3 regions of the Streptomyces sp. NBC_00012 genome follow, and region 3 is predicted to be linked to each of the others. Evidence: riboswitches for the same ligand, from Rfam matches in the RefSeq annotation. Region 3 holds a riboswitch; each other region holds the start of a gene.

Evidence for each region. A riboswitch is a leader RNA that binds a small molecule or an ion and turns the genes downstream of it on or off. The one in region 3 is predicted to bind S-adenosylmethionine.
Region 1: it holds a riboswitch for S-adenosylmethionine, as region 3 does, so the genes downstream of both, thrC (threonine synthase) here and OHA19_RS29190 (aminotransferase class V-fold PLP-dependent enzyme) in region 3, are expected to answer to the same signal.
Region 2: it holds a riboswitch for S-adenosylmethionine, as region 3 does, so the genes downstream of both, OHA19_RS06800 (hypothetical protein) here and OHA19_RS29190 (aminotransferase class V-fold PLP-dependent enzyme) in region 3, are expected to answer to the same signal.

The regions. Positions count from the first base shown of each region.
Region 1 covers NZ_CP108309.1:3,961,210-3,970,740, reverse strand. Annotated here, with positions in the region: gene OHA19_RS18160 (hypothetical protein) at 1-457, opposite strand, end outside; gene OHA19_RS18155 (hypothetical protein) at 467-952, opposite strand; gene otsB (trehalose-phosphatase) at 1,140-2,045, shown strand; gene OHA19_RS18145 (trehalose-6-phosphate synthase) at 2,109-3,536, opposite strand; gene OHA19_RS18140 (glucosyl-3-phosphoglycerate synthase) at 3,604-4,560, opposite strand; SAM riboswitch class I at 4,713-4,839, shown strand; gene thrC (threonine synthase) at 4,857-6,167, shown strand; gene OHA19_RS18130 (MoaD/ThiS family protein) at 6,198-6,476, shown strand; gene OHA19_RS18125 (cold-shock protein) at 6,898-7,104, shown strand; gene groL (chaperonin GroEL) at 7,484-9,106, shown strand; gene OHA19_RS18115 (hypothetical protein) at 9,232-9,531, opposite strand, start outside.
Region 2 covers NZ_CP108309.1:1,441,914-1,451,444, forward strand. Annotated here, with positions in the region: gene xylB (xylulokinase) at 1-1, shown strand, start outside; gene OHA19_RS06780 (VWA domain-containing protein) at 65-1,339, shown strand; gene OHA19_RS06785 (hypothetical protein) at 1,342-2,187, shown strand; gene OHA19_RS06790 (cytochrome P450) at 2,399-3,766, shown strand; gene OHA19_RS06795 (DUF4232 domain-containing protein) at 4,101-4,622, shown strand; gene OHA19_RS06800 (hypothetical protein) at 4,662-5,069, opposite strand; SAM riboswitch class IV at 5,118-5,227, opposite strand; gene OHA19_RS06805 (PPC domain-containing protein) at 5,511-5,975, shown strand; gene OHA19_RS06810 (SAM-dependent methyltransferase) at 5,905-6,747, opposite strand; gene OHA19_RS06815 (SAM-dependent methyltransferase) at 6,868-7,692, opposite strand; gene OHA19_RS06820 (GtrA family protein) at 7,923-8,414, shown strand; gene OHA19_RS06825 (hypothetical protein) at 8,522-9,531, shown strand, end outside.
Region 3 covers NZ_CP108309.1:6,370,139-6,379,669, forward strand. Annotated here, with positions in the region: gene OHA19_RS29180 (cytochrome bc complex cytochrome b subunit) at 1-244, shown strand, start outside; gene trpD (anthranilate phosphoribosyltransferase) at 368-1,432, shown strand; SAM riboswitch class IV at 1,518-1,635, shown strand; gene OHA19_RS29190 (aminotransferase class V-fold PLP-dependent enzyme) at 1,812-3,188, shown strand; gene OHA19_RS29195 (Lrp/AsnC family transcriptional regulator) at 3,289-3,570, opposite strand; gene OHA19_RS29200 (rhomboid family intramembrane serine protease) at 3,567-4,319, opposite strand; gene OHA19_RS29205 (hypothetical protein) at 4,484-4,726, shown strand; gene OHA19_RS29210 (NYN domain-containing protein) at 4,763-6,124, shown strand; gene OHA19_RS29215 (NlpC/P60 family protein) at 6,409-7,437, shown strand; gene OHA19_RS29220 (NlpC/P60 family protein) at 7,676-8,707, shown strand; gene OHA19_RS29225 (hypothetical protein) at 8,727-9,531, shown strand, end outside.

The sequences.
Region 1 (9,531 bases), 2.4 Mb from region 3:
CGTACAGCAGAGCCGCGGCGGGATCCGGCGCCAGATGCACCGGTGCCACGGTGTGCACTCCGGTGACCCGGACGTCGCCCACCTGCCGCAGCACATCGCCGAGGACCGTCGCCACCGGCAGCACGGGCAGTCGCTGCCGGTTCAGGCCGGAGGGCACGTCCACCTGGAGCCAGCCGACCTCCCGGACGCGCCCGTCCTGCGTCCAGTCCTCCCCCGCGTCGTTGTGCCCCCACCGGCTTCCGCCGAGCTCCATGCCGGCGCCCAGCAGGGTGCTGCTCCACCCGTAGGCCTCGGCCCGGTTCACCGCCAGGCCGAAGACGTCGACGTCTTCGGCCTCCGAGGCGTCCTCGGGCGGGCCGGACGCCGAAGCGCCCTCGGGCGGTGTGAGCCAGGGGTGCCGGGTGAGGACTCCGTGCACGCCCATGAGCAGGGTCGCATCCTGCACCGCATCACCCATTGCCTCTCCCTACACACCCGCGCCGCAGTTGAAGGTCATCGTGGCAGTGACGGCCTTCTCCGGGGAGTCGGCCTCGCCGATGACGTCCACGTCGATCAGGCTCCGCCACTGCGTCTTCTTCCGGCCCTCGCACGTCTTACGGGCGTTGGCCCGATGGGTGCTGCTCGCCTTCCCCTTGGTCGGTTTCACCTTCTTCGACCCGCTGGCCACGGACCTCCACTTGCCGTGCTGGTCCTTCGCCTGGAGCCAGATGGTGACCTTGGCCTTCTCGCCGGGCCTTCCCCCCTTCACCCGCACCCACCAGCCGTGTCCGGACGCCGTCGCCGGGGGCGTACTGGAGACGTGGACATGGTCGCCGTTGGTGTAGAAGAGACCGGCGTCTGCCGCGTGCCGGGCTTTCGGACCGGCCGGTCGGGCCTGAGCCGGGGCGGGGGAGAGGGAAGCACCCGCGAGGAGAGCCGCCAGTACGGTGGAAAGGACAAGAGACCTGCGCATCAGAGCCGCTCCCGGTCGAGGTGGGGGAACTGGTCGCATTGATCGCTGTCCGCACCCCGTGGGCACCACACGCCAGGCCGGGACCGTTCATGCGTTCCCTACCTCATGCTCGCGTGGCGGCCGGCTGCTCCTCGCCCGTCTCGCCGCGGGCGAGCCGGCTCCGGGGCGCCCGCTATAGGCTCGCCCCATGGGCAGCAACCCGGAAGCACCCGCACCCGAACCCGCACCCACACCCACCTCCGCGCCGGCACCCGCACCCGCGCTCCCGGCCCCCACCACGCCACCCGGCCGCGAGGCCCTCGCCGCGATCCTCGCGCGCCCCGACCGCGCCGTGATCGCGCTCGATTTCGACGGCACCCTCGCCGACATCGTCCCGGACCCGGAACAGGCCCGCGCCCACCCCGGCGCCGTCGACGCCCTCGTCGCGCTCGCCCCGAAAGTGGCCTCCATCGCCGTGATCACCGGCCGCCCGGCCGGCGTCGCGGTCCGGCACGGCGGCTTCGCCGGAGTCCCGGGCCTCGACCACCTGGTCGTCCTCGGCCACTACGGCGCCGAACGCTGGGACGCCGTGTCCGGCACCGTCCACGCCCCCGCCCCGCACCCCGGCATCGCCTCGGTCCGTGCCGAACTGCCCGGCGTGCTCGACCGGTCCGGCTCCTGGCACGGCACCTGGATCGAGGAGAAGGGCCGGGCGATCGCCGTCCACACCCGCCGGGCCGCCGACCCGCAGGCCGCGTTCGAGGCGCTCGGCGGCCCGCTCGGCGAGCTCGCCGCCCGGCACGGACTGATCGTCGAGCCGGGCCGGCTGGTCCTGGAACTGCGCCCGCCGGGCATGGACAAGGGCGTGGCGCTCGCCCAGTACGTACGGGAGACGGACGCCGAGTCCGTGCTGTACGCGGGCGACGACCTCGGCGACCTGGCCGCGTACACCGCGGTGGAGAAGCTCCGCACCGAGGGCCCCGACGGCATCCCCGGCCTGCTGGTGTGCAGCGGCAGCGCGGAGGTGCCCGAGCTGGCCGAGCGGGCCGATCTGCTGCTGGCCGGACCGGGCGACGTCGTCGCCTTCCTGGCGGCGCTGGCCGGGCGGATCTGACCGCCCGGCGGCGCAGGCCGGGCGGATCCGACCGGCCCGGCGGGACCTGACAGCCCCGGCGGCTCAGTCCCGCCGCAGCGCGTCCAACTGGTCCAGGAACCACTGCTGCGGCGGCAGCACGACGGCCGCCGCGGCCAGGCGTTCCGTGCGCGCGGCCCGTTCGTCGTCCGCCATCGTCAGGGCCTCGTGCAGCGCCGCCGCCGTCGCGGAGACGTCGTACGGATTCACTACCACCGCGTCGCTGCCCAGCTCCTCGTACGCCCCGGCCTCCCGCGACAGCACCAGCGCGCAGCCGTGGTCGGAGACGACCGGGATCTCCTTGGCGACCAGGTTCATGCCGTCGCGGATCGGGTTGACGAGCGCCACGTCGGCCAGCCGGTACGCGGCGAGCGAGCGGGCGAAGTCGTCCTTGACGTGCAGCACCACCGGCGTCCAGCCCGCCGTGCCGTACGCGGCGTTGATCTCGTCGGCGACCCGCCGCACCTCGGCCGTGTAGTCGCGGTACACCGCGAGGTCCTGCCGGGAGGGGTAGGCGAAGGCGACATGGACGACGCGCTCGCGCCACTCGGGCCGCTCGTCCAGGAGTGCGCGGTACGCGAGCAGGCCGCGCACGATGTTCTTGGACAGTTCCGTTCGGTCCACCCGTACGATCGTCCTCCGGCCGGGGCCGGTCTGCTCGCGCAGCGCCGCCATCCGCTCGTCCACATCCGCCTCGTGGGCCCGGCGGCGCAGGAAGTCCGCGTCCGCGCCGAGCCCGTGCACCCCGATCCTGGTGTGCCCGGTGCCGCCCAGGATCTGGGTGCAGCAGCCGATGAACGCGTCCGCCCAGCGCCGGGTCAGGAACGCCGCCCGGTCCGCGCCCAGGATGCCGTGCAACAACTGCTCGGCGATGTCGTCGGGGAGCAGCCGGAAGTAGTCGACGGGTGCCCACGGGGTGTGCGAGAAGTGGCCGATCCGCAGGTCGGGGCGGAGCTCGCGGAGCATGCCCGGCACCAGCGCCAGGTGGTAGTCCTGCACCAGCACCGCCGCACCCTGCCCCGCCTCCTCGGCGAGCGCCACGGCGAAGGCCCGGTTGTAGGTCTCGAACGACGCCCACTGCCGCCGGAACTCCGCGTCGAAGACCGGCTCCAGCGGCGTCTGGTACAGCATGTGGTGGACGAACCAGAGCACCGAGTTCGCGATGCCGTTGTACGCGTCGGCGTGCACCCGCGCGTCGATGTCGAGCATCCGTACGCCCTGCTCGGCGACCCCGCGCCGGACCGCCTCCCGGTCCCCGTCACCGAGCGCGGCGCACACCCAGAGCTTGTCGTCCACGGCGCTCAGCCCGGAGACGAGCCCGCCGCCGCCCCGTCTCGCGTCGAGCGATCCGTCCTCGCCCAGGGTGTACGAGACCGGGCCGCGGTTGGACGCGACGAGGACCTGGGCATCGGACCGGACGCCGGGCCGCGCACCGGACCGGGCAGCGGGCTGGGCATCGTGCTCGGAGACCATGTTGCGGAATCTAGCCCGATCACGAACCGCCCAAACGTGCGAAGTCAGACTGCTAAGTCGGACCCCGTCAGGCCGCGCGGCGCGAAACGTACTCCTCGATCTCGCACATCGGCGGCCGCTCCTCGGTGTCCACGGCATGGGTGCGCGGCACGAAGCCGTTCTCGCCGCGTTCGAACTGGGTGAGCGCCGGGCGTATCAGGTGGCCGCGGGAGAGCCGCAGCTGCGCGGTCCGGTAGATCGCCGCCGCCATCCGGCCGAGCGCCTGCCCGTCCTGGTGCCGGTGCTTGCGCACCCCCACGTCGACCTGGGCCAGCGCGTCCAGCCCCACCGTGTGCAGCGCGTCGACCAGCAGGCCCAGTTCCACGCCGTAGCCGACGGGGAAGGGCAGCTGTTCGAGCAGCGAGCGGCGTACGGCGTATTCACCGCCCAGCGGCTGCACGAAACCGGCCAGTTGCGGCCAGTGCAGATTGAGCAGCGGACGGGCCACCAGCTCGGTCACGCGACCGCCCTGACCCGCTGTGTCACCGAACGGGCGGTCGTACATGGCCTTCACGAACTGCACGTCAGGGTCGGTCAGCAGCGGGCCGACGATGCCGGAGACGAAGTCCGCCGAGAAGTCCTTCAGGTCGGCGTCGACGAAGCAGACGATGTCGCCACCGGTCACCAGGAGCGACCGCCACAGCACCTCGCCCTTGCCGGGCACGGCCGGTATCCGGGGGAGTATCGCGTCGCGGTGCACCACCCGGGCGCCGGCCTCCCGGGCCACCTCCGCGGTGGCGTCGGTGGAACCGGAATCGATCACCACGAGCTCGTCGACCAGCCGGACCTTCTCCATCAGCTCGCGCCGGATCGTCGTGACGATCTCGCCGACCGTCGCCTCCTCGTTCAGCGCCGGCAGCACGACGCTGACGCTTCCGCGGCCGGTCTCCCCGGCCCTGGCCCTGGCGGCCAGCAGGCGGTCCAGCGGGCGGTCGGCGGCCGACCAGGAACGCCTGGGCAGCCAGCACTCGACCTCTTCCAGCACGGTCGATACTCCCTGTATGTGATCCATCTCGCGGTTCGGACGACTATCTCAAGAGTCCGGTGCTTCGGTTACAGTCTTGAACAACGCGGACGACCATCGCATGCCGGGGCCGTCCGCCGATAAATGCCCGGATCGAAGATCCGGTGCCACAGCGCTCATCCAGAGGGACTGAGGGAACGGCCCGTTGAAGTCCCGGCAACCCCCCCACCGACCGAGAGGTCCGGTGAGGAAGGTGCCAATTCCGTCTCGTGGCGAAACGCGCCGCGAGGAAGATGAGGAGAAAGGGCCTCGCCATCATGGCTGCGCAGACCGTTGCAGTAAGCACCAGTTCTTCCGTCGACGCCGAAGCCGTCGACCTCGGTCCCGCTTCGGGCCTTTCCTGCCGCGAGTGCGGCGAGCGTTTCGAACTCGGTCCCATTTTCGCCTGCGCGTCCTGTTTCGGGCCGCTCGAAGTCGCGTACGACCTGCCGAGCGGCTCCCCCGAAGAGCTGAAGAAGCGCATCGAGGCCGGTCCGGCCAACATCTGGCGCTACGCGCCGCTGCTGCCGGTCCCCGCCGATGTCGCCGAGAAGCCGAACCTGAACCCCGGTTGGACCAAGCTCGTCCAGGCCGACAACCTCGCCCGTGAGCTCGGCGTCGAGCAGGGCAGGCTCTTCGTCAAGGACGACTCCGGCAACCCCACGCACTCCTTCAAGGACCGCGTCGTCGCCCAGGCCATCGAGGCCGCCCGCGCCTTCGGCTTCACCACCCTCTCCTGCTCCTCCACCGGCAATCTCGCCGGTGCCGTCGGCGCCGCCGCCGCCCGGGCCGGCTTCCGCTCCTGCGTGTTCATCCCGCACGACCTGGAGCAGGGCAAGGTCGTCATGGCCGCGGTGTACGGCGGTGAGCTGGTCGGCATCGAGGGCAACTACGACGACGTCAACCGCTTCTGCTCCGAGCTCATCGGCGACCCGCTCGGCGAGGGCTGGGGCTTCGTCAACGTCAACCTGCGTCCTTACTACGGCGAGGGCTCCAAGACCCTGGCGTACGAGATCTGCGAGCAGCTCGGCTGGCAGCTCCCGGACCAGCTGGTCATCCCGATCGCGTCCGGCTCGCAGTTCACCAAGATCGACAAGGGTCTCCAGGAGCTGATCAAGCTCGGCCTGGTCGAGGACAAGCCGTACAAGCTCTTCGGCGCCCAGGCCGAGGGCTGCTCGCCGGTCTCGGTCGCGTACAAGGGCGGCCACGACGTCGTCCGGCCGCAGAAGCCGAACACGATCGCCAAGTCCCTCGCCATCGGCAACCCGGCCGACGGCCCGTACGTCCTGGACATCGCCCGCCGCACCGGCGGCGCCGTGGAGGACGTGAACGACGAGCAGGTCGTCGACGCGATCAAGCTGCTGGCGCGCACCGAGGGCATCTTCGCGGAGACGGCGGGCGGTGTGACGGTCGGCGTGACGAAGAAGCTCATCGAGGCCGGGCTGATCGACCCGTCGCTGACCACCGTCGTACTCAATACGGGTGACGGCCTCAAGACCCTTGACGCGGTGGCCGAAACCTCTCAGGCGACCGCGACGATCCGTCCCAGCCTGGACGCGTTCCGCGCCGCCGGCCTCGCCACCAGCTGACCACCCGAGACTTCAGGAAGGGCACCCACCATGAGCGTCAAGGTCCGTATCCCCACCATCCTCCGTACCTACACGGGCGGCCAGGCCGAGGTCCCGGCCGAGGGCTCGACCCTCTCCCAGGTCATCGAGTCCCTGGAGCAGAACCACCCGGGCATCGCCGCCCGCGTCCTGGACGACCAGGGCAAGCTGCGCCGCTTCGTGAACGTGTACGTCAACGACGACGACGTGCGCTTCGAGGGCGGCCTGGAGGCGGCCACGCCGGACGGCGCCGGCATCTCGATCATCCCGGCCGTGGCCGGCGGCTGCTGACGCCCCGTCCGATCCCTTCGCGTAATCGAATTGCCCCCTCCGCTTCATTCGCGGAGGGGGCAATTCTGCATGGTTGAGCGCGGTAGAGTGTGGGAAGTCCCCCCAGCTGCCCGCGCCGCCCGCATATGAGAATGCGCCCGGACGCGACAAGATGCAGCCAAAGTGTGCGTGGTGCTTGCGGCATAAGTCGCCTTTGCCTGGCCCGACTTGCCCAGGAATCTCATGAATTCCGCATATTCGGGCGTTCGGCGCGGCCGAGAATTCTCGTCCGATTGACCTGTTGCAGAGGGCAGTTGGGCAGATACATTCAGCCGCGGTCGACGCGTTCCGGCGCACACACCCTCTCCTGTCGGAGGGTGAGTTCTGACCCGGGTCCGCGAAGTGCGGTCCTGCGCAAGGGCCAGTAATAGGGGAGTTAGGCATGGCTCAGGGCACCGTCAAGTGGTTCAACGCGGAGAAGGGGTACGGCTTCATCGCGGTCGACGGTGGTGCGGATGTTTTCGTCCACTACAGCGCGATCCAGATGGACGGGTACCGCACCCTCGAAGAGGGTCAGCGAGTTGAATTCGAGATCTCGCAGGGCCAGAAGGGGCCGCAGGCAGACATGGTCAAGCTCGCCGTCGGCTGAGTTCGGCGCGGTCGGCCAACGACACCACTCGCGCGCTGAGGGCCCGTACCCCGGAGGTACGGGCCCTCAGTGCGTCCTGGCATGCCGCCGGGCGTTGTCCGCGTCGCCCGGCATGCCGCCGGGCGTTGTCCACAGCCCTCCGCGACCCTCGTCCACAGCCCTCCGCGGTTGTCCACATCCGGAGGGGGACGCTTGCACTCCCGGGGGTCGAGTGCTAATCATTGGCGTTAGCACTCTCCAGGTGAGAGTGACAGAACTTGGACCGGGCCGGTGAGGCCCGCAGGTCGGTGGGGCAAGGAACCACCGGTCACGCAGGCCGTCCGTCGCGGGCGCCACTCGGTCCGGAGAAATCCACCCCTGTCCGGGAGGACCACTTCACATGGCCAAGATCATCGCGTTCGACGAGGAGGCCCGGCGCGGTCTCGAGCGCGGCATGAACCAGCTCGCCGACGCCGTCAAGGTCACCCTTGGCCCCAAGGGTCGCAACGTCGTCCTTGAGAAGAAGTGGGGCGCCCCCACGATCACCAACGATGGTGTTTCCATCGCCAAGGAGATCGAGCTGGAGGACCCGTACGAGAAGATCGGTGCGGAGCTGGTCAAGGAGGTCGCCAAGAAGACGGACGACGTCGCCGGCGACGGTACGACCACCGCCACCGTTCTCGCCCAGGCTCTCGTCCGCGAGGGCCTGCGCAACGTCGCCGCGGGTGCCAACCCGATGGCCCTCAAGCGGGGTATCGAGAAGGCCGTCGAGGCCGTCTCCGCCGCCCTCCTGGAGCAGGCCAAGGACGTGGAGACCAAGGAGCAGATCGCTTCGACGGCCTCCATCTCCGCCGCCGACACCCAGATCGGCGAGCTCATCGCCGAGGCCATGGACAAGGTCGGCAAGGAAGGCGTCATCACCGTCGAGGAGTCCCAGACCTTCGGTCTGGAGCTGGAGCTCACCGAGGGTATGCGCTTCGACAAGGGCTACATCTCGGCGTACTTCGCCACCGACATGGAGCGCATGGAGTCGTCCCTGGACGACCCGTACATCCTGATCGTCAACTCGAAGATCAGCAACGTGAAGGACCTCCTTCCGCTGCTGGAGAAGGTCATGCAGTCCGGCAAGCCGCTGCTGATCATCGCCGAGGACGTCGAGGGCGAGGCCCTGTCGACCCTGGTCGTCAACAAGATCCGTGGCACCTTCAAGTCCGTCGCCGTCAAGGCCCCGGGCTTCGGTGACCGCCGCAAGGCCATGCTCGGCGACATCGCCATCCTCACCGGTGGCACCGTCATCTCCGAGGAGGTCGGCCTCAAGCTGGAGAACGCCGGTCTCGACCTGCTCGGCCGTGCCCGCAAGGTCGTCATCACCAAGGACGAGACGACCATCGTCGACGGCGCCGGTGACAGCGACCAGGTCCAGGGCCGGGTCAACCAGATCCGCGCCGAGATCGAGAACTCCGACTCGGACTACGACCGCGAGAAGCTCCAGGAGCGCCTCGCGAAGCTGGCCGGCGGCGTGGCCGTCATCAAGGCCGGTGCCGCGACCGAGGTCGAGCTCAAGGAGCGCAAGCACCGCATCGAGGACGCGGTGCGCAACGCCAAGGCCGCCGTCGAGGAGGGCATCGTCGCCGGTGGTGGCGTGGCTCTGCTCCAGGCCTCGGCCGTCTTCGAGAAGCTGGAGCTCTCGGGTGACGAGGCGACCGGCGCCAACGCCGTCAAGCTGGCGCTGGAGGCCCCGCTCAAGCAGATCGCCGTCAACGGTGGTCTCGAGGGCGGCGTCGTCGTCGAGAAGGTGCGCAACCTGGCCGTCGGCCACGGTCTGAACGCCGCGACCGGCGAGTACGTCGACATGATCGCCGAGGGCATCCTCGACCCGGCGAAGGTCACGCGCTCCGCCCTGCAGAACGCCGCGTCCATCGCCGCGCTCTTCCTCACCACCGAGGCCGTCATCGCCGACAAGCCGGAGAAGGCCGCCGCGGCCGCTCCGGGCGGCATGCCGGGCGGTGACATGGACTTCTGATCCTGACGGATCGGTAGTTCCTGTACAGCTTTACGGTGTCGGCCCCCTGGACCAGCTGGTCCAGGGGGCCGACGCTTTCGGTGCCGATGCTCGGGGCCGCCGCCCACCGTTTTGGGGCTGCCGCCTTACTGGGCGAACACCATCTCCGGGAAGCGTTCCGAGGGCCCGTCCAGCAGATGGTCGTCGTGCCCGCGCAGCCACCGGCCGAAGAACGACGCGACGTACTCCCGGTTCGCGGCCAGGGCGCGGTGCGGCGGCACCGTCCCGACCGCCCTGGCGAGCCCTCCCTCCGGCACCGCGCCCTGTCGGGCCAGCCGGGGCAGCAGCACTGCGGCGTCCGTGTACGAGGCGTGCCGCGACCCGGTCAGCGTCACATCGGCCTTCCAGCCGCGGGTGTTCGCCCAGAACGCGGCCCAGGACGGCTG
Region 2 (9,531 bases), 4.9 Mb from region 3:
ACGGTTCCCCAGCGGTCTCCGGACCGGTTTGGGGAAGCGCGGCGATCTTCACTAGTATCCGGCGATGATCATAAGAAAAAGGCTGACGGCCGGGGTGGGCATCCTGCTCGCCACCCTGACCGCCGGGCTCGGCACGGCACTCCCCGCCGCCGCCGACGAAGCCCCCGCCAAAGCCTCCCCCAAGGTCGAGCTGGTGCTCGACGTCAGCGGCTCCATGCGGACCCGTGACATCGACGGCCAGTCCCGGATGACAGCCGCCAAGCAGGCGTTCAACGAGGTGCTGGACGCGGTGCCCGAGCAGGTCGAGCTCGGCATCCGCACGCTCGGCGCCGACTATCCGGGCGACGACCGCAAGGTCGGCTGCAAGGACACCAAGCAGCTCTACCCGGTCGGCCCGCTGGACCGCACCGAGGCGAAGACCGCGGTAGCCACCCTGGCCCCCACCGGCTGGACCCCGATCGGTCCGGCTCTGCTGGGCGCCGCCGACGACCTAGAGGGCGGCGACGCCACCCGCCGGATCGTGCTGATCAGTGACGGCGAGGACACCTGCGGCCCGCTCGACCCGTGCGAGGTAGCACGTGACATCGCGGCCCGCGGTATCCACCTCGTCATCGACACCCTGGGCCTGGTGCCCAACGCGAAGATCCGCGAACAGCTGACCTGTATCGCCGAGGCCACCGGCGGAACGTACACCGCCGTCCAGCACGCCGATGAACTCTCCGGCCGCGTCAAGCAGTTGGTCGACCGGGCCGCCGAGCCCGTCGTCACCCCGGTGGCCACCGAGGGTGCGGACAGCTGCTCCTCGGCACCGCAGCTCAAGGCCGGCCTCTACACCGACCGCGAGAAGCTCGGCCAGCACCGCTGGTACCGGGTCGACGTGCTGCCCGGCCAGGAACTGCGCGCCTCGGTCAGCGTCTTCGCCGACCGCGCCGTGAACAACGACTACGGCGTGCTGATGCGCGCACTGACCGTGCACGGACGGGAGATCGTACGGGGCTCCGAGTCGGGCACCGGCCGTACGGACGCGATCTCCTCCGGCCTGCGCTACCCGAAGCCCCTGGTGGACGACGCGGACAGCGACAAGCCGGCCGCCGAGACCGTGTGTCTCCAGGTCAGCAACTCCTTCTCGGCGCCCGCCTCGGTGAAGACCTCGCCCGGTATGCCGGTCGAGCTGACCGTCGACCTGGTGGACGCTCCGGACGACGCCGCCGACGCGGCCGCGTTCGGGCTCGGCCGCGGCTGGTGGCTGCTGGGCGTGCTGGTGCTCACCGGGCTGGTCGCGGGCCTGGTCTTCGGCTGGATCTCGCGCTGGCGCGTCGCCGTCTGGAGGACCAACTGATGATGCGTACGACACGTGTACTGGCCGGCACGCTGCTCGCCGGGCTCGCCCTTCTGACGTCGGCGGGCGCCGCGGTGGCCGACGACCCGTCGGCGAGCCCGAGCCCGAGCGCCTCCGAGGAGGGCTCCGGCCCCACCGAGGCCGGCACCACCTTCCGCACGGCGACGGCGGTCGAGCAGAACCAGCTCGCCACCGCCGGGGCGTCCACGGGTGATTACCTGTACTGGGTGTTCCCCGCCGACGCGGGCCAGCGGGCCACCGTCAAGGCGAAGATCACCCTGCCCGAGAGCGCCACCCGGCACGGCGCGTCGACCTGGCAGGTCGATGTGTACGACGGGCTGCGGCGCCGCCAGGCCTGCATGTACGGACGCCAGACCGGCAAGGCCGCGGCCGACGCTCCGGCGGTCGAGCTGACCTGTGTCCTGCGGACCGTCCGGGCCTGGTCCGAGCCGTGGGCCAACGACCCGCTGCCGGGCAGCTACTACGTACGCCTCACCGTCGTCGACCTCCCGTCGGCCGACCTGGGCCTTCCGGTGAAGACCGAGATCGAGGTCACGGCCGCCGACAAGGGCGGCGCCGCCGATGTGGACGGCACGCTCTCCGAGCCGCTGGTCCCCGGCGTGTCCTCCGTCGCGCAGGCCTCGGACGACTCGGCCGACAGTGACGACGACAGCTCGTCCAAGGTCTCGCTCGGGAGCGAGCCGGAGGACGGCTGGGCGTCGGGCTGGTGGACCGACCGCTGGCTGTGGACAGTCGGCGGCGGCGTGCTCGGAGCGCTCGCGGCCGTGTTCGGCTACTCCCTCACGCGCGGCGGCGGCCGCCCGTCCCGGGTCCCGCCGGGCGTCTGACCCACGCACCGCCGGGCACCTCCCGACAGGGGCCCGGCACACCTCCGGCCGGGCCCCGGCTCCCGGGCCCGGCCGGAGGTGGCGGACAGCGACTACTCTCGACAACTCACGCACCGCACAAGGCCGATGACTCATTCCAGGGCGTGCGGTACCACTGAAGTCAGGTCGCCGCGCACCGAATCAGGTGCGCCACAAGGGAGCGGAGACATTCATGTCCACGGAGACCGGCCCGGCCATCGACGCCGAGCCGCGGAGCCACCGGATCGAGCCGGGCCCGAAGGGGCTGCCCTTCCTCGGGAGTCTGCCGCAGTTCGGAAAGAACCCCCTCGCCTTCTTCGAGCGGCTGCGCTCCCACGGGGACATGGTGGGCTGGCGATTCGGCCCCAACTCCTGTGTGTACATAGCCGATCCGGACTGCATAGGCGAGCTGCTCACCGAGACGGAACGCTCCTTCGACCAGCCGGCCCTGGGAATCGCCTTCCGGACCGTGATGGGCAACGGCGTGGTGGTCGCCCGCGGCACGGACTGGCGGCGGAAGCGGTCGCTGGTGCAGCCCTCCGTACGGCCCAAGCAGGTGCGGTCGTACGCGGCGACGATGGCGAGCAGCACGGTGGAACTGGCGGACACCTGGTCGGGCGGTGAACGCGTCGACATCAAAAGGGAGATGGCGGCGCTGACCCAGCGGATCGCGGTGCGCACCATCTTCGGTGTCGACACGGCGGCCGACGCCGAGGCGATGGGCCGGGCGATGGATGTGGCGCAGCAGGAGATCGGCAAGGAGTTCGCCGGGATCGGCGCGTTGCTGCCGGACTGGGTGCCGACCCCCGGCCGGGCCCGGATCAAGAAGGCCGCGGCGGTCATCGACGCCGAGGTGGGCCGGGTCGTCGCCCGTCATCGCGACGGCGGTGACGAACGCCCCGACCTGCTGAGCCGGCTGCTGACGGCGGTCGACGAGACGGGTGAGCACCTCACCGACCAGGAGATCCGCGACGAGACGGTCACGCTGTACATCGGCGGGCACGAGACGACCAGTTCCACTCTGGTGTGGGCCTGGTATCTGCTGTCCCGCAATCCGCGGGTGCGTGCCGCGCTCGCCGAGGAGCTGGACCGGATTCTCGGCGACCGGGAGCCGGAGTTCGACGACTACGCGCGGCTGACGTACACCCAGTCCGTGGTCAAGGAGACGCTGCGCCTCTACCCGACGATCTGGCTGGTCACCGGTGTCGCGAAGGCCGGTGCCCGAATCGGTGGTGTGCCGATGCCGGAGGGCACCCGGGTGTGGACCAGCCAGTGGGCGACACAGCGTGACGCGCGGTGGTTCCCCGAACCGGAGGAGTTCCGCCCCGAGCGCTGGGACCCGGAGAACGGCGACAGCATCGCGGAGTACGCCTGGTTCCCGTTCGGCGGCGGCCCCCGGGTCTGCCTGGGCGCCCGGTTCGCGATGGTCGAGTCGGTGCTGATCCTGGCCGTGCTGGCCCGCCGCTTCGAGCTGGACGTGGACCCGGGCGTCATCGAGCCGGTCCCATCGCTCACGCTGCAACCTGACCGGGAAGTGATGGCGACGGTCCGGACACGGTGACGGCGCACGGGGCGGGCCCGGTGGCCGAGCCGGTCCTCCGCGGGCCCGCCCCTTGAGCGGTTCCGGCCCGAAGCGCCACACGCCCGCTGTTCCGGCCCGAAGCCGCCACACGCCCGCCGCGCCGGTCCGCCGCGCCGTCGGGGCGTCGCCGGGATACGGCACTCCGCTGCGGCTGCGGCTGGGGCTCGGCTGCGCGCCGGATATACCGAACCGATATGTCCGATCTGTCGCGGAGATCAGGTCATACGGTTCACACTGTCCATGTCGGCCGCCGCACCGGTCGGCGGGCCGTCCGGCCGTACCCGCAGGCTGTCGATCCAACGGGAGAAACAACATGCGTCTTCGCCCCGCTCTCACCGCCGCACTCGCCGTCGCGGCCACCCTGCCACTGGCGGGCACCACGGCATCGGCGACGACCGGCACCGTGAGCCGCCTCGCGACCTGCCAGGAGAAGGCCCTCGACGTGCACGCCGCACCCGGCGGACAGCGGAACACGGCCCGGATCGACGTCGTCAACAACGGCGGCCGGACCTGCGTGGTGGACCGGATCCCCACGATCACCTTCCGGGGCCTCGACGGCTCCGCCGAGGCCGTCCCGCCCGCCGGGAGCGGCCCCTACGAGCTGGCCCCCGGCGAGCGGGCGTACGCCGCCGTACGGACCGCGGACCCGGCGGCCACCGAGGGCCACGTCGTCGGCAGCCTCTCCGTGGCCGCGGACCCCTCCCATCTGGGCGTCACGTTCGGCGCGGCCTCCGTGGGCATGCCGGAGGGCGTCCATGTGTGGGTGCCGGTGACCACCCTCTGGCAGGAGTCGCGCGCGGCGGCGGACAGGGTGCTGGCGGACGCCCTGGGGTGATCCACGCGCCGGTGAGGGGCACGCCGGGGCGAAGGGCGGCTACAGACCGTAACTCGTGCCGCCGACGGTCCGCCGCGGGTCGGGGGCCGTCGTCGCGCAGAGCGGGCCGCCCTCGAACCCGACGTTGACCAGGGCCGTGGCCCTGCCCGCGGAGTCCACCAGCTTCAGGGCGTGCCACCGCGGCAGCCAGAAGACCCGTCCACGGTGCTCCGTGAGCAGTTCCGTGAGGGCCGCCGGAGCGTGTGTCCACACCTTCGGCAGGTCCTCGGCATGGTCGAACGCGGGGCGCAGCCCGATCCAGCCGTCGGCGCCGACGTCACCGGAGGTGAGCAGGAGCTCCACGGCCTGACCGGGCTCCTGGTGGCACTTCTTGGCGTGGATCCAGTGGACGTGGTGACCGGGGCCATGGCCGGTGCAGTCGTCGTTCTGGACGAGATGGGGGAGCATGGTTCTTCGCCTTCCCGAGATCATGGACCCCAGGTGCTCTGCCCCGATGGTCCGCTGTTCCCCATGCGCCGCGCACGGGGCCGGTCGTCACCCGGAGCACCCGCAGCGGAGCGGGGTGCCGTCCAGTTAGCCGGGGCTGTGCACTGGAACTCATGACCTGCCGGAACTGTATCCCACGAACGACGGCGCCCGACGGGGGGTCAGTTTCTCGGCCGTGCAGGCTCCCGGCCGTGCGGGCTCCCGGCCGTACAGCCGGACGCCCAGGTCGTTCTGCGTCATCACCGGCAGCTTGCGGATACTCAAGAACCGTCCCGGCCAGGCAGCCGTCGGCACGCTGTCGGTGATCGTCCTCGCCCTCACCGCCCTGACCGCCCCGGCCCCGCAGGCCCATGCCGCGGCCACGCCTTCGGGCACCCTGGACGGCACCACGAACACGGTGACGTGGCAGAGCCGGTGTACGCGAAGGGAACCGTCGACTCGCCCGCCAAGTGCGGCACGGCCGCCGAGGACCCCGACAACGCGGTCTGCGCCCGGTTCGACCTGACCGTCGACCCGCCCGAGGGCCAGTGGGACGACAACCCCGAGGGCGGCGTCCCCGTCTCCATCCAATGGGAGACGCCCACGGACGACTTCGACATGTACATCTACGACTCGGCCGGCAAGCAGGTGGCCTCCAGCGCAGGCACCGCCGACCCCGAGTCCGCGGTCATCCCGAAGGCTTCCGGGACGTACCGGGCGCGGCTTCACGGTCGAGCCGCGGAAGTAGCCGACAAGCCCGGCAGCGCGGGGGCCGGGGGCCGTCTTCGGACGGTCCCCGGCCCCCGCGTCCGTCACGCTACGGCTTGCGGGCGACCGCACCGTAGATCGGCACCGGCTGCGTCTCCACCGGAAGTTCCCCGAGGCTGAGCTCGGGATGCCAGTCGACGACCGGTACGAGACCGGGCTCGACCAGTTCCAGCCCGTCGAAGAACCGGCTGACGCCCCGGTGCGACCTCGGCACGAGCGTCACACCACCCGCCGCGTACGAGGCCACCCCCTTCTCCACGCTCTCCGGGTCGAAGTCATCGGTGAGCTGCGACAGCACCAGGCAGCTCCCGGCGGGGAGCCGGTCCGTCAGCCGCTCCACCAGCGCGTACGCCCCGTCGCGCATCCCCTCCCCCTCACCGCCGCTGTCGCCGTCGTCGATGAAGTGCAGGAGTGCGATGAGGGAGAGTGCGACGGGCCGTTCGAAGTCGATGACATCGGCGGCGAGTTCGAGGATTCTTGCCGGCTCCCGCACATCGGCTTCGAGGTATGCCGTCGCCCCTGCGGCACCCCCGCTCAGCAGCGCCTCGGCATGGGTCAGGACGATTGGGTCGTTGTCCACGTACACGACCCGGGCGTCGGGAGCCGTGTTCCGGACGATCCGGTGCAGGTTGGGCTCGGTGGGAATGCCGGAACCGATGTCGAGGAACTGCCGCATCCCCGCCTCGCCCGCGAGCCAGCGCATCGCACGGTGCATGAACCACCGGTTGTGTCGCGCGATGCGCTTCGTGTGCGGTGAGAGCCCGGCGATCTGTCTCCCGAGCTCCTCGTCGACGGGATAGTTGTCCTTCCCACCGAGAAACCAGTCGTACACCCGCGCGGGATGCGGCCTGGTGGTGTCGATGCGGTCCGCACCGGATCCGTGTCCTGTCATCCGGCACTCCCCCTGGTACTGATCAGCTGCCTGCCCCAGCATCTCGCAGCAGACGCCCGGCCGGCCGCGCGGACACACGTGATCCGACGGCCGGCCAGCCGCAACGGGCTCCGGAGCACGTCACTCCTTGACGCCGATACCCCCGAAGGCGTCGACGTCCGCGGGCACGGTCGCGCTGTCGGCGTCGGGGTGCCACTGGCTTAGCCGGACGAAGCCGGGGTCGAGGATCCGCAGCCCGTCGAAGAGCGTGACGATCTCGTCCGGCTCGCGCACGTAGTACGGCACCGCGCCGCTCTCGATGTACGCCTTCTCCGCGGCGATCATGCCCTCGCTGGTGCGCGTTCCGTCGTACATCACGAGGTAGCTGCCCGCCGGCAGCCCCGCCATCAGCCGGCCGACCACCTCGCGGGCCTTGGCGAAGTCGCCCGCGTGACCGAGTATGCCGAGCAGCATCAGGGCCACGGGCCGGTCGAAGTCCAGCGTCTTCGCCGCCTCGGCCAGGATGGCGTCCGGGTCGTAGAGGTCGGCGTCGATGTAGTCGGTGACGCCCTCGGGCGAACTGGTCAGCAGCGCACGGGCATGCGTCAGCACGAGCGGGTCGTTGTCCACGTACACGATGCGCGACTCGGGCGCGATGTCCTGGGCCACCTGGTGGGTGTTGTCCGCGGTGGGCAGGCCGGTCCCGATGTCCAGGAACTGCCGGACAGCCCGCTCCTGAACGAGGTGGCTCACCGAACGCCGCAGGAACTGCCGGCCCGCCACCGCCACGTCGACGAGCCCGGGGAAGAAGGCCTTGATCTGGTCACCGACCTCACGGTCGACCTCGTAGTTGTCCTTGCCGCCCACGAAGTAGTTCCAAAAGCGCGCGGAATGAGGCCTGGTGGTGTCGATCCGGTCCGACACCGGCCTGGCGGGAGGAGTTACGGACGACTGCTGCTCACTCATGGAGACCTCCGGACGCGAAAGTGATCAAGCCATGGCCTTAACCTACCTGGGCGTCGCAAGAGTTATGACCGCATACGTCACCGAGCGTGGATCCCGTGGCCGGCCGGGCCGGGCTCCGGGCTGTCCCCCACTGGAGCCGGCCGTTATCGGGTCGCTCGAACGGCTCCGACTCCGTAGATTCTGGGGCGGATTCGAATCACCGTTCCCCCTGACCTTCCGGAGGCCCGTCAGTGACCGCCCCAACGCGTCGGCAGACGCGCGCCGTTCGGCCACTCGTCGCGGCCTTCGCGCGATTCGTCGTGTGCGGTGGCGGGGTCGGGCTGGTGTCGAGCGCGGCGGTCGTGCTGCTCAGCGCGCGCATACCGATGGCCGTCGCGAACGCGCTGGTCACTGTCGCCTCCACGGTCGTCGCGACCGAGTTGCACCGACGGATCTCGTTCCGGAGCGAACGCAAGGGGTGGGGGGTCCATCTCCGGTCCGGGGCGACGGTCGCCGTGAGCTACGCGTTCACCACAGGGGCGCTGCTCTGCCTGTTCGCCGTGCAGCCCCATCCCTCGCCCCTGGCCGCGCAGACGGTCTATCTGGCGGCGTCCGCTCTGGCGGGGGTCGGACGATTCGCGCTGTTGCGGGTCATCGTCTTCGGGAACCGGAGCCGGAGCGGGCACGGTCGGGCCTCGCGCGCCGACGCGCTGCGCAAGTCCTCGGTGGCGATGGCCGTGTGACGCCCCCCTCGGTGGTCGGCACGGCGCCGTGCTGGTTGACTGGCGTGGCCGGTCGCACGGGCGACACGGAGCCCGCGGGTGGGCCGGGGCGGATGAGGGGCGTGCGGATGGAGTACGGGCGGGGCGGGCGGGTCCGGGTGCCGGTGGGGGACGACGCGGCGCGGTGGGCGACCCGGGGGAAGTGCCTGCGGGTGCTGGTGGTCGTGCACAACGTGACCGCCGCGACGCGGCTCCTCGATGTGCTGCCTCTGTTCGACGACGATCTGCGGGTCCAATTGCTGGTGACCTGCACAGGCTCCTCGGCGTTCGCGGCCGGCACGGCCGAGCTCCTTGCCGACACCGGAGTGCCGGTGCTGCCGTGGGAGCAGGCGGCCGAGACGAAGGCGGACCTGGTCGTCTCCGCCAGCTTCGGCGGTCAACTGGACGCTCTCACCGGGAAGTTGGCCATCCTTTCGCACGGCATTGGCTACACTAAGAGGCTGGCAACACCGGACACCGGACACCGGACACCGGACACCGGATCGAGGGCGGGGGCGGTGCCTGCGCCCGTGTTCGGGCTCGCGCCTCCGTGGCTGCTGTCGAGCCGGGGCACCCCCGTGGCGGACGCCCTGGTGCTCTCCCACCCGGAGCAGTTCGAGCGGTTGCGCATCGCCTGTCCCGAGGCCGCACCGACCGCCGTGCTCGCCGGGGATCCCTGCTTCGACCGGATGCTCGCCGCACGGCCCCGCCGCGAACGCTTCCGCCGCGCGTTGGGAGTCCGGCCCGGTCAGCGGCTCGTCGTGCTCAACTCGACCTGGAACTCCGAGTCGCTCTTCGGTGACGGGACGGAGGTCCCGGGGGACGGCTGGTGCGGAGGCGATGTCGTCGCCGCCCTGCTCGCCCGGGTCGCCGACGAGTTCCCCGTGGACGAGTACCGGTTCGCCGCCGTACTGCATCCCAACATCTGGCACGGGCACGGCCCCGGTCAGATCCGTGCCTGGCTCGATCGCGCACGGCGCGGCGGGCTGGCGCTGATCGATCCACTGACGGGGTGGCGACAGGCCCTCCTGGCAGCAGATGCCGTGATCGGTGACCACGGATCAGTCACCTACTACGCGGCTGCCCTCGGCACCCCGGT
Region 3 (9,531 bases):
TGAGTTCGTCGAGATCCACGAGCCGCTCGGCCCCGAGCAGCTGCACACGCTCACCGCGCACGAGCAGTACAAGCCGGTCGAGATCGGCCCGACGGTCGACGAGAACGGTGTGGAGCGCAAGGTGTCGGCCCTGCAGAAGCTGCGGGCCCGGCTCAGCAAGGGCTACTTCGGCGAGAACAACCAGATCGCCAAGCCCACCACCGAGGAGTACAAGGAGATCACCAGCGGCCACGGTCACCACTGATCGCCTGAACTGATCGCCACAGCAGGAGCCCCGTCCATTCGATGGACGGGGCTCTTTGCCGTGCCTGGCGCTCGATAGGGTGGAGGTGATTCTTGTACCGGCTGTGGACCCCAGGAGCGGACCATGAACGTTGTGACCCCGATCGGCGGCGACAGCGTGGCGGACCGTACCTGGCCCGGCGTGCTGAACCCCCTGCTGCGCGGCGAGAACCTCACCGCCGACGACACCGCGTGGGCGATGGACCGCATCATGAGCGGTGAGGCGAGCGATGTGCAGATCGCCGGATTCGCGGTGGCCCTGCGGGCCAAGGGCGAGACGATCGACGAGGTCTCCGGCCTGGTGCGGACGATGTACGAGCACGCCAACACCATCCACGTGCCCGGCCGTACGGTCGACATCGTCGGCACCGGCGGCGACCTCGCCAGGACGGTCAACATCTCCACCATGTCGGCGGTCGTCATCGCCGGCACCGGCGCCAAGGTCGTCAAGCACGGCAACCGCGCCTCCTCGTCGGCGAGCGGTTCCTCCGACGTACTGGAGAAGCTCGGCGTCAACCTGGACCTCAGCGCACAGCGGGTCGTCGAGGTCGCCGAGGAGGCGGGCATCACCTTCTGCTTCGCGGTGAAGTTCCACCCCGCCCTGCGGTACGTCGCCAGGGCCCGCAAGGAGCTCGGCACGCCGACGACGTTCAACATCCTCGGGCCGCTCACCAACCCGGCCGAGGTGCGCTCCCAGGCCGTCGGTGTCGCCGACCTGAAGATGGCGCCCATCGTCGCCGGTGTCCTTGCCGAGCGCGGCAATTCGGCGCTGGTCTTCCGCGGTGACGACGGCCTGGACGAGCTGACCACCACCGCGACCTCGCGGGTCTGGGTGGTCCGGGACGGAGCGGTGCGCGAGGAGACCTTCGACCCGCGCGACGTCGGTCTGGAACTGGTGCCCGTGGAGGCCCTGCGCGGTGCGGACGCCTCGTACAACGCCGACGTGGCCCGGCGGGTGCTGGCCGGCGAGCGAGGACCCGCGCGGGATGCCGTCCTGCTCAACTCGGCGGCGGCGCTGACGGCTCTCGACCCGACGGACGGCACGCTGAACGAGCAGCTCGCGGCCGGGATCGCGAAGGCCGCCGAGTCCATCGACTCCGGGGCGGCGGCGCGTGCGCTGGAGCGCTGGGTGGCGGCCAGCAACGCCTGAAACGGGCGCAGATGTGGTGCAAGGCGCAGTCCGGATCCTGGACTGCGCCTTGCGCGTCTTCGCGCGTATGGCAAGATGCTGATCAGGTCATGAGTGACAGCGACTACGGCCCCGGCCCGCTGTCCGGCAACCCTCCGTCCGTGGCGGGGTGCCCCGGGTGAAGACCAGGCCGTAGGCAGCGAGGTCTGCGGCAAGCGCGGGCCCCTCGGCATCTGTGAATGCCAACCCCCGGGGTCCTGGTCCCTAGGGAGCCTCTTGTGAGCACGCGAATGCGATAGGGCCGTCGGCCCTCCTCCGCACACCCCTCTTTTCTCTTTCCGCTGCGCTGCCGCGTATCCGCCGGCGCATGCGATTCGCCTGCCTCTTACGGGAGTTCGCCATGTCTGTCTTCACCGCTGCCGCCGACCAGTCGCTTTGTGCCCCTCTGCCGGTTCTGGGCAAGGATGTGACGGTTCCGTTGGTCACGGGTGGTGAGGTCACGTACGCCGCGCTCGACTACGCGGCCAGCGCCCCCGCGCTCCAGCGCGTCTGGGACGACGTCGCCGCGTACGCCCCGTACTACGGCAGCGTCCACCGCGGGGCCGGCTACCTCTCGCAGCTCTCCACGGACCTCTTCGAGAACAGCCGCGCGACCGTCGCGGAGTTCCTCGGCTGCCGTCCGGGTGACCAGGTGATCTTCACCCGTTCGACCACCGACTCGCTGAACCTGCTGGCCGCGGTCGTCCCGGCCGACTGCCAGGTCTTCGTCTACGAGACCGAGCACCACGCCTCGCTGCTGCCGTGGCGCGACGCCCGGGTGACGTACCTGAACGCCCCGCGTACCCCGGCCCAGGCCGTCGAGACGCTGGAGCGGGCGCTCGCCGACCGCGAGCCGTACGGCCCCGCGCTGGTCTGCGTCACCGGCGCCTCCAACGTCACCGGCGAGCTCTGGCCGGTGAAGGAGCTGGCCGCCGCCGCCCACGCGCACGGCGCCCGGATCGTGCTGGACGCCGCCCAGCTCGCCCCGCACCACCCCGTCGACATCGCCGAGCTGGACGTGGACTGGGTCGCCTTCTCCGGGCACAAGCTGTACGCGCCCTTCGGCTCGGGCGTCCTCGCCGGCCGGGCCGACTGGCTCCAGGAGGCCGAGCCCTACCTCGCGGGCGGCGGCGCCTCGCGCAAGGTCGCCCGGCGCACCGACGGCGGGGTGGACGTCGAGTGGCACTCCACCGCCGCCCGCCACGAGGCCGGTTCCCCCAACGTCATCGGCGTCTACTCCATCGCCTCCGCCTGCAAGGCGCTCACCGAGGCGGGCTTCGACGACCTGGTCGCCCGGGAACAGCACCTCGTGGGTGCGGTCCGGGCCGGACTCGCCGAGGTACCCGAGGTCAAGGTGCTCTCGCTGTTCGGCGACGACGCCCCGCGGGTCGGTGTCATCTCCTTCGTGGTGGAGGGCTGGAACAGCTCGCACTTCGCCGCCGCGCTCTCCGCCGAGTACGGCATCGGGGTGCGCGACGGACTGTTCTGCGCCCACCCGCTGGTCCGCACCCTGCTGGGCAGCGACCCGCAGGAGGTCGGCGAGTGCGGCGCTCCGGAGGCCGAGCCGGGCGAGCGGTCCCTCAACGCGATCCGCGTGAGCTTCGGCGCCGGTACGCCGGACGAGCACATCGAGCGTTTCGTCCGCGCGGTCAAGGAGCTGGTGAGCAAGGGCGCCCAGTGGAAGTACCGCACCGAGGACGGCCGTTGCGTCCCGGACCGGGGTGCGGCGCAGCTCTGAGGCTGCCGGAGGCACACAGCACTTCGGCGGGGGACGGGCAGCCGGTGGGCCCGTCCCCCGCCGAAGTGCTGCGCGGGGTGGTGAGTGGTGAAGCGCGTACCTACGCGTCGAGGCCGATGGCGAAGGCGGCCTCCAGGTCGTGCTGCGAGTAGGTACGGAACGCCACATGGGTGTCGGTGGCCTCGACGCCGGGGATCTTGCTGATCCGTCCGGGGATGACATCGGCGAGATCGTCGTGCTTGGGCACCCGGACCATGGCGATCAGGTCGTACGTACCGGTGACCGAGAAGACCTCGCTGACACTGTCCAGTGCGGCGATGGCCTCGGCGATCTCGGGAATCCGGTCCACGCTGGTTTTGATGAGCACGATCGCGGTGATCACGGCTGGCTTTCTCCCTCGGTGGCCGTGGCTGGTCCCTTCACTCTATCCGTACGCCGGTAACGCCCCCAGGCGTAGAGAAAGCCGAGGGCGAAGCCCACCACATGGGCCAGATAGGCCACGCCCGGCCCCCCGCTGCCCGCGCCCTGGACGGCCAGCCACTGGAGGGCGAACCAGAAGACCAGCACGATCCAGGCGGGGAAGCGCAGCGGCAGGAAGAAGAGGAACGGGAACAGGCTGGTTACCCGGGCCCGGGGGAACAGGTACAGGAACGCCCCGAGCACCGCCGAGATCGCCCCCGAGGCGCCCACCAGCGTCTGGTCGGACGTGGCGTGCGCGGCCGCGTAGGCGACCAGGGCGAGGTAGCCGGAGATCACGTAGAAGAAGGTGAACCCGACCCGGCCCATGCGCTCCTCGGCCATCGCCCCGAACACGTACAGGAAGAGCACGTTGCCGAGCAGGTGCAGCCAGCTGCCGTGCACGAAGAGGGCGGTGAGCGGGGTGAGCAGGGCGCGGGGGGAGCCGTCCCACAGCTCGCCGGGGATCACGCCCCAGCGTTCGAAGTACCCGGCCTGGGCGGCGAGCACGGCGTCGGCGGTGCCGGGGACCGGGTTGAAGCCGGACAGCGGGCTGATCACGAAGATCAGGACGCAGACCGCGATCAGGGCATGGGTCACCACTGGCCCGCCCGAGGTAACCGTCCGTAGCAGTCCACCGGCCAGCCTGCCGGTCACAGCTCGCCGATCGATCATGAACAGAGCATGACGCAAGCGGAGGGAACGGGACAGACCGCCTCGCCGTGTCGGGGGGACACAGCGAGGCCGTAGGGTTACGGCAGGACATCCGCAGTTCGACGGCGCACCGCGAGATCCTTGAAGGCAAGGCAGCACGAGGCTCGACGAAAGAGGACGCAACGATGACGACGGTTCCCCAGCCGACCGACGGGACCCGCTGGCGCTGCACGCTCTGCGGAAATCTCACGCGCTTCGACGTGACGCGCTCCTCGAAGGTCGTCGAATATGTCCATCTCGACCTGGCCGGTGAGTCCAGCGTCGAGGAACGTGAGGTGGTCAGTGAGACCATCGAGTCGGTGCGCTGCCGTTGGTGCAACGCGGTGGACCAGATCGAACTGGTGGACAGGCCGGGTGCCGACTCCTGACGGAGCCGCGCCCACAGACATTTGGGGTGACGGATGGTGGAGCAGCCCGCTAGCGGCGCCGAGTCGGCCGAGGCGGCCGACGACGCCGTCGAGGCGCTCGACCGCCCGCTGCCCGAAGGTGTACGGCGGCGGGTCGTCGCGCTGGTCTCGGACGCGTTCGGCGGCCTGACGGTCACCGAACTCCCGGCCCAGCTGCGGCAGTACGCCCGTTTCACCCCGACCCGGCGGGCCAAGTTCGCCGGGAACGCGATGGCGGCCGCCCTGGAGGGCGACTCGCTGTTCCGCCAGCGCATCGGCGAGCGGCTCAGGGAGGGGCAGCCGGAGCTGACCGCCGCCCTGGAGGCCGGGGCGCCGCCCGCAGCCGCCGACCCCGTCGACGTGGCCGCGGCGGCCTATGTGCTGCGCCCGGCGGGCTGGGTCAAGCTGGTCGCCGCCGCCGGCGAGGAGGCCCAGCGCGCGGACGCCGAGCGCGCCGACGAGGAGAGCCGCCGCGAACTGGAACGGCTGCGCGAGGAGCTCGTCCACGCCCGCTCCCAGACGAAGAGCGAGACGGAGCGGCTGCGCGTCGAGCTGGACGCGGCCCGCAAGGAGGCCGAGTCCCTCCAGCGCAAGCTGCGCAGCGCCGTCAACGAGGTCAAGCGAGGCGAGGCCGCGCTGCGCCGCAGCCGGGCCGAGACCGACGCCGTACGGGCCGAGGCGGCCGCCCAGGTGTCCGCGGCCGAGAGCGAGGGCCGGCGGCTCAAGGCGCGGCTCGGTGAGGCCGAGGCGTCCGTGGAGGCGGGCCGCCGGGCCGCCAGGGAGGGCCGCTCGGTCGAGGACATGCGGCTGCGGCTGCTCCTGGACACGGTGCTCGACGCGGCGAGCGGGCTCCGCCGCGAACTGGCCCTGCCGCCCTCCTCGATGCGCCCCGCGGACGGCGTGGACGCGGTCGAGCCGGGCCGGCTGTCGCCCAAGGACATTGCCGCCAGGGCCCTTTCGGAGACCGATCCGGCCCTGCTCGACCAATTGCTCGCGCTGCCGCAGGCGCATCTGATCGTCGACGGCTACAACGTCACCAAGACCGGCTATCCGCAGCTGCCGCTGGAGAAGCAGCGGTTGCGGCTGCTGGGCGGGCTCTCGATGCTCGCCGCGCAGACCGGCGCCGAGATGACCTGCGTCTTCGACGGGGCCGAGCTGGCGGCCCCGGTGCTGCTCGCTCCGCCGCGCGGGGTCCGGGTGCTCTTCAGTAAGCCAGGGGTGACCGCCGACGAGCTCATCCGTCAGCTGGCGCGCGCCGAACCTCCCGGCAGGCCGGTCGTGGTGGTCTCCACCGACCGCGAAGTCGCCGACGGAGTGGCGAAAGCGGGCGCCAGGCCCGTTGCGTCCGTCTTGCTCCTGAAGCGCCTTTCGCGCGTCTAGCGGCACTTGTCGGGTCTCGGTGGAAATCGGGGAACGGACCGTCAAGTCCTCGCTACAGCCCGTGCGTCGTGGGTAAAGAAGTGCGCTCCGTGATGAGATTTTTCGGGTGAGGATTTGAACTGATCACAAGTTGGTCACTAGGGTCAGGCCTCGAACCTTCGCACGGTTGATCACCCATCCGGGGTGGCAGCGAGGGCACCGCCGAGTCCGTGACATGCACGGAGCCGGGGATTCAGATCCCCCACAGCCCGGTAGGCGGCTCGAGGAAGAAGGAGCTCGCCTCCGTGGCGTCCCACCGTCGTCCCAAGCAGCCGAGCCGCGCCCGTGTGACCGTGCTCACCGCGACCGCAGCCGCGGCCGTGGCCCTGACCTCCCAGGCGGCCCACGCCGACCCGAAGCCCTCCAAGGGCGAAGTCAGGTCGGAGGTCGAGAAGCTCAGCCACGATGCCGGCGAGGCCAACGAGCAGTACTACGGCGCCAAGGAGAAGCAGCAGAAGCTGGAGAAGGAAGTCGGCGCGCTGCAGGACAAGGTGGCCCGCGGCCAGCAGGAGATCAACAACCTGCGCAACGGCCTCGGTTCGCTCGCCGCGGCGCAGTACCGCTCCGGCGGCATCGACCCGTCGGTGCAGCTCTTCCTCTCGTCCAACCCGGACACCTTCCTGGACGAGGCCTCGGCCCTCGACCAGTTGACGGCCAAGCAGACCGAGGCCCTGGGGAAGATCCAGGAGAAGCAGCGGGTCCTCGCGCAGCAGCGCAAGGAGGCCCAGGAGAAGCTCGGTGACCTCGCGGACGTGCGCAAGACGCTCGGCGAGAAGAAGAAGGAGCTCCAGACCAAGCTGGGCAAGGCTCAGCGCCTGCTCAACTCGATGACCGCCGCCGAGCGCGCGAAGATGCGCGAGGACCAGCAGCGCGCCAGCCGCTCCGCGGGCGACCGGGTCGACCTGGGCAACGAGCTCCCCGCCTCCGCCTGGGGCGCCGCCGCTCTGAACGCCGCCAAGACCCAGGTGGGCAAGCCGTACGGCCGCGGCGGCACCGGCCCCGGGTCCTTCGACTGCTCCGGGCTGACCCAGTGGGCCTACGCCCAGGCCAACGTCCAGATATCCCGGGTCACGTACACCCAGGTCAACGACGGTGTGCACATCGGGCGCAGCGCGCTGAAGCCGGGTGACCTGGTCTTCTTCAACAACACCTCGCACGTGGGGCTCTACGCGGGCAACAACACCCTCCTGCACGCCCCGTACCCGGGCACGTTCGTCCGCTACGAGTCGATGGACACCATCGGCAGCTTCCAGTTCGGCGTGCGCGTCGGCTGACGACGCCCGAACGGGCGAAATTCCCGCGCCCGCACGAACAGTCCGCCCCGCCGGAGACCACAGGTCACCGGCGGGGCGCCGCCGTTTCTGCCGCCCTTCCTCCCGGCGCGGTCTTTGGCCGCTCCGTGACCGTCCGACTACTGTCTGCCTGCTGTGCAGCTCCCGGTCGTCGGTCCGCCCGCCCCGGGCGGCAGGGGCTGCGCGCGTCTGCGTACAGCGGAAGGAAGTGCGGCGTCCTGTGGTGTCCCATCGCCGTTCCACACAGTCCGGCCTCAATCTGAGCGTCCGGGCCACCGTTCTGTCCGCCGCGGCGGCGACCGCGGCCGCCACTCTCGGCGCGGCCACCGCGAACGCCGACCCGCAGGACGCGCCCCGGACCGCCAAGGCCCGCATCGACCGGCTGTACACCGAGGCCGAGCGGGCCACCGAGCAGTACAACGAGGCCGGTGAGAACGCCGGCCGGCTGCGCGGCGAGGTCGACCGGGCCCAGGACCGGGCGGCCCGCGGCCAGGAGCGGGTCAACCGGATGCGTACGGCGCTCGGTTCGGCGGCGAGCGCGCAGTACCGCTCCGGCGGCATCGACCCCGCGCTCGCCCTGCTGCTCTCCTCCGATCCGGACAACTACCTCGACCGGGCGGCCGTACTGGAGCGCCTGAGCGGCCTTCAGGCCGGCGAGCTGCGGGAACTCCAGCAGGTCCAGCGCGGGCTGGTGCAGACCCGGGCGGAGGCGGCCCGGGCGCTGGCCGAGCTGGAGCTCAACCGGGCGGCCGCCACCCGCCACAAACAGACCGTCGAGCGCAAGCTCACCGAGGCCAGGAAGCTGCTGGACGCGCTGCCCGGCGCCGACCGGGCGGATTTCGAGCGGGCCTCGCGCTCCGGCCGCGACGTCGGGTTCCCGGCCATGGCCGATCTGCCGGCCGGCTCCGCGCGTGCGGCGGCCGCCGTCGCGGCGGTCCGGCAGGCGCTGGGCCGCCCGTACATCTGGGGGGCCAACGGCCCGGCCGGATTCGACTGCTCCGGACTGATGCAGTGGGCGTACGCCCGGGCCGGGGTCAGCCTGCCGCGCACCTCGCAGGCCCAGCGGTACGCGGGACACATGGTGCCGCTCTCCGAGGCGCGCCCCGGAGACCTGGTCGTCTACCGCGCGGACGCCGGCCACATCGCCATGTACGTCGGCAACGGACAGGTGATCCACGCCCCCTACCCCGGGGCCCCGGTGCGCTACGACCCCGTCGGCATGATGCCCGTCTCGTCGGTCACCCGCGTCTGACCGTACCCTCGATCGGGTGATGCAGCGGCGGGGACGAAGGGGCGGGCGGCGTGCGGCGGGAGCGCTGCTGGCCGGGCTGCTGCTCGCCTCCGGCTGCGCGGCCCCCGACGACGGCGCCGCCCCCGAATCCACCACCCGGGCCGTCCGCGCCACGCTGGACCGCCGGGCCGCCGCCGTGCTCGCCCACGACACGGACGCCTTCCTGGCCACCACGGACCCCGGGGCCACCGGACTGCGCGCGGCCCAGCGCCGGGAGCTCGGCAACCTCGCCGACGTACCGCTCGGCTCATGGACGTACCGGCTGCGCGACGTGACGGCGCAGGGCACCGACCGGGCCACCGCGGACGTCGAGCTGCGCTACCGGATCAAGGGCTACGACGCGGCACCGGTCACCGCGGACCGGGTGCTCGATCTGAAGCGGGGCCGGTCGGGCGGACGCTGGTACGTCGTCGGGGACCGGGCGGGCGGGGACGACGCCCGGCAGCTCTGGCAGCAGGGCGACGTGCGGGTGGTGCACGGGAAGCACAGTCTCGTGCTCGGCGTCGGCCGCACGGACCAGGAGCTGAACCGGATCGCCCGGACCGCGGACCGCGCGGTGCCCGCCGTCTCCCGCGCCTGGCCGGAGCGCTGGGCGGGCCGCGTGGTGGTGCTCGTGCCGCGCACGGTGGAGGACATGGCGGAGCTGCTGGGGTCGGCGGCGGACTACCGGGGGATCGCCGCCGTCACCACCGGGCAGACCGGCGGGGCGGGCCGGATGCCCGCGGACCGGGTGATCGTCAACCCGCAGGCGTACGACACGCTCGGTGCCTTCGGGCAGCGGGTCG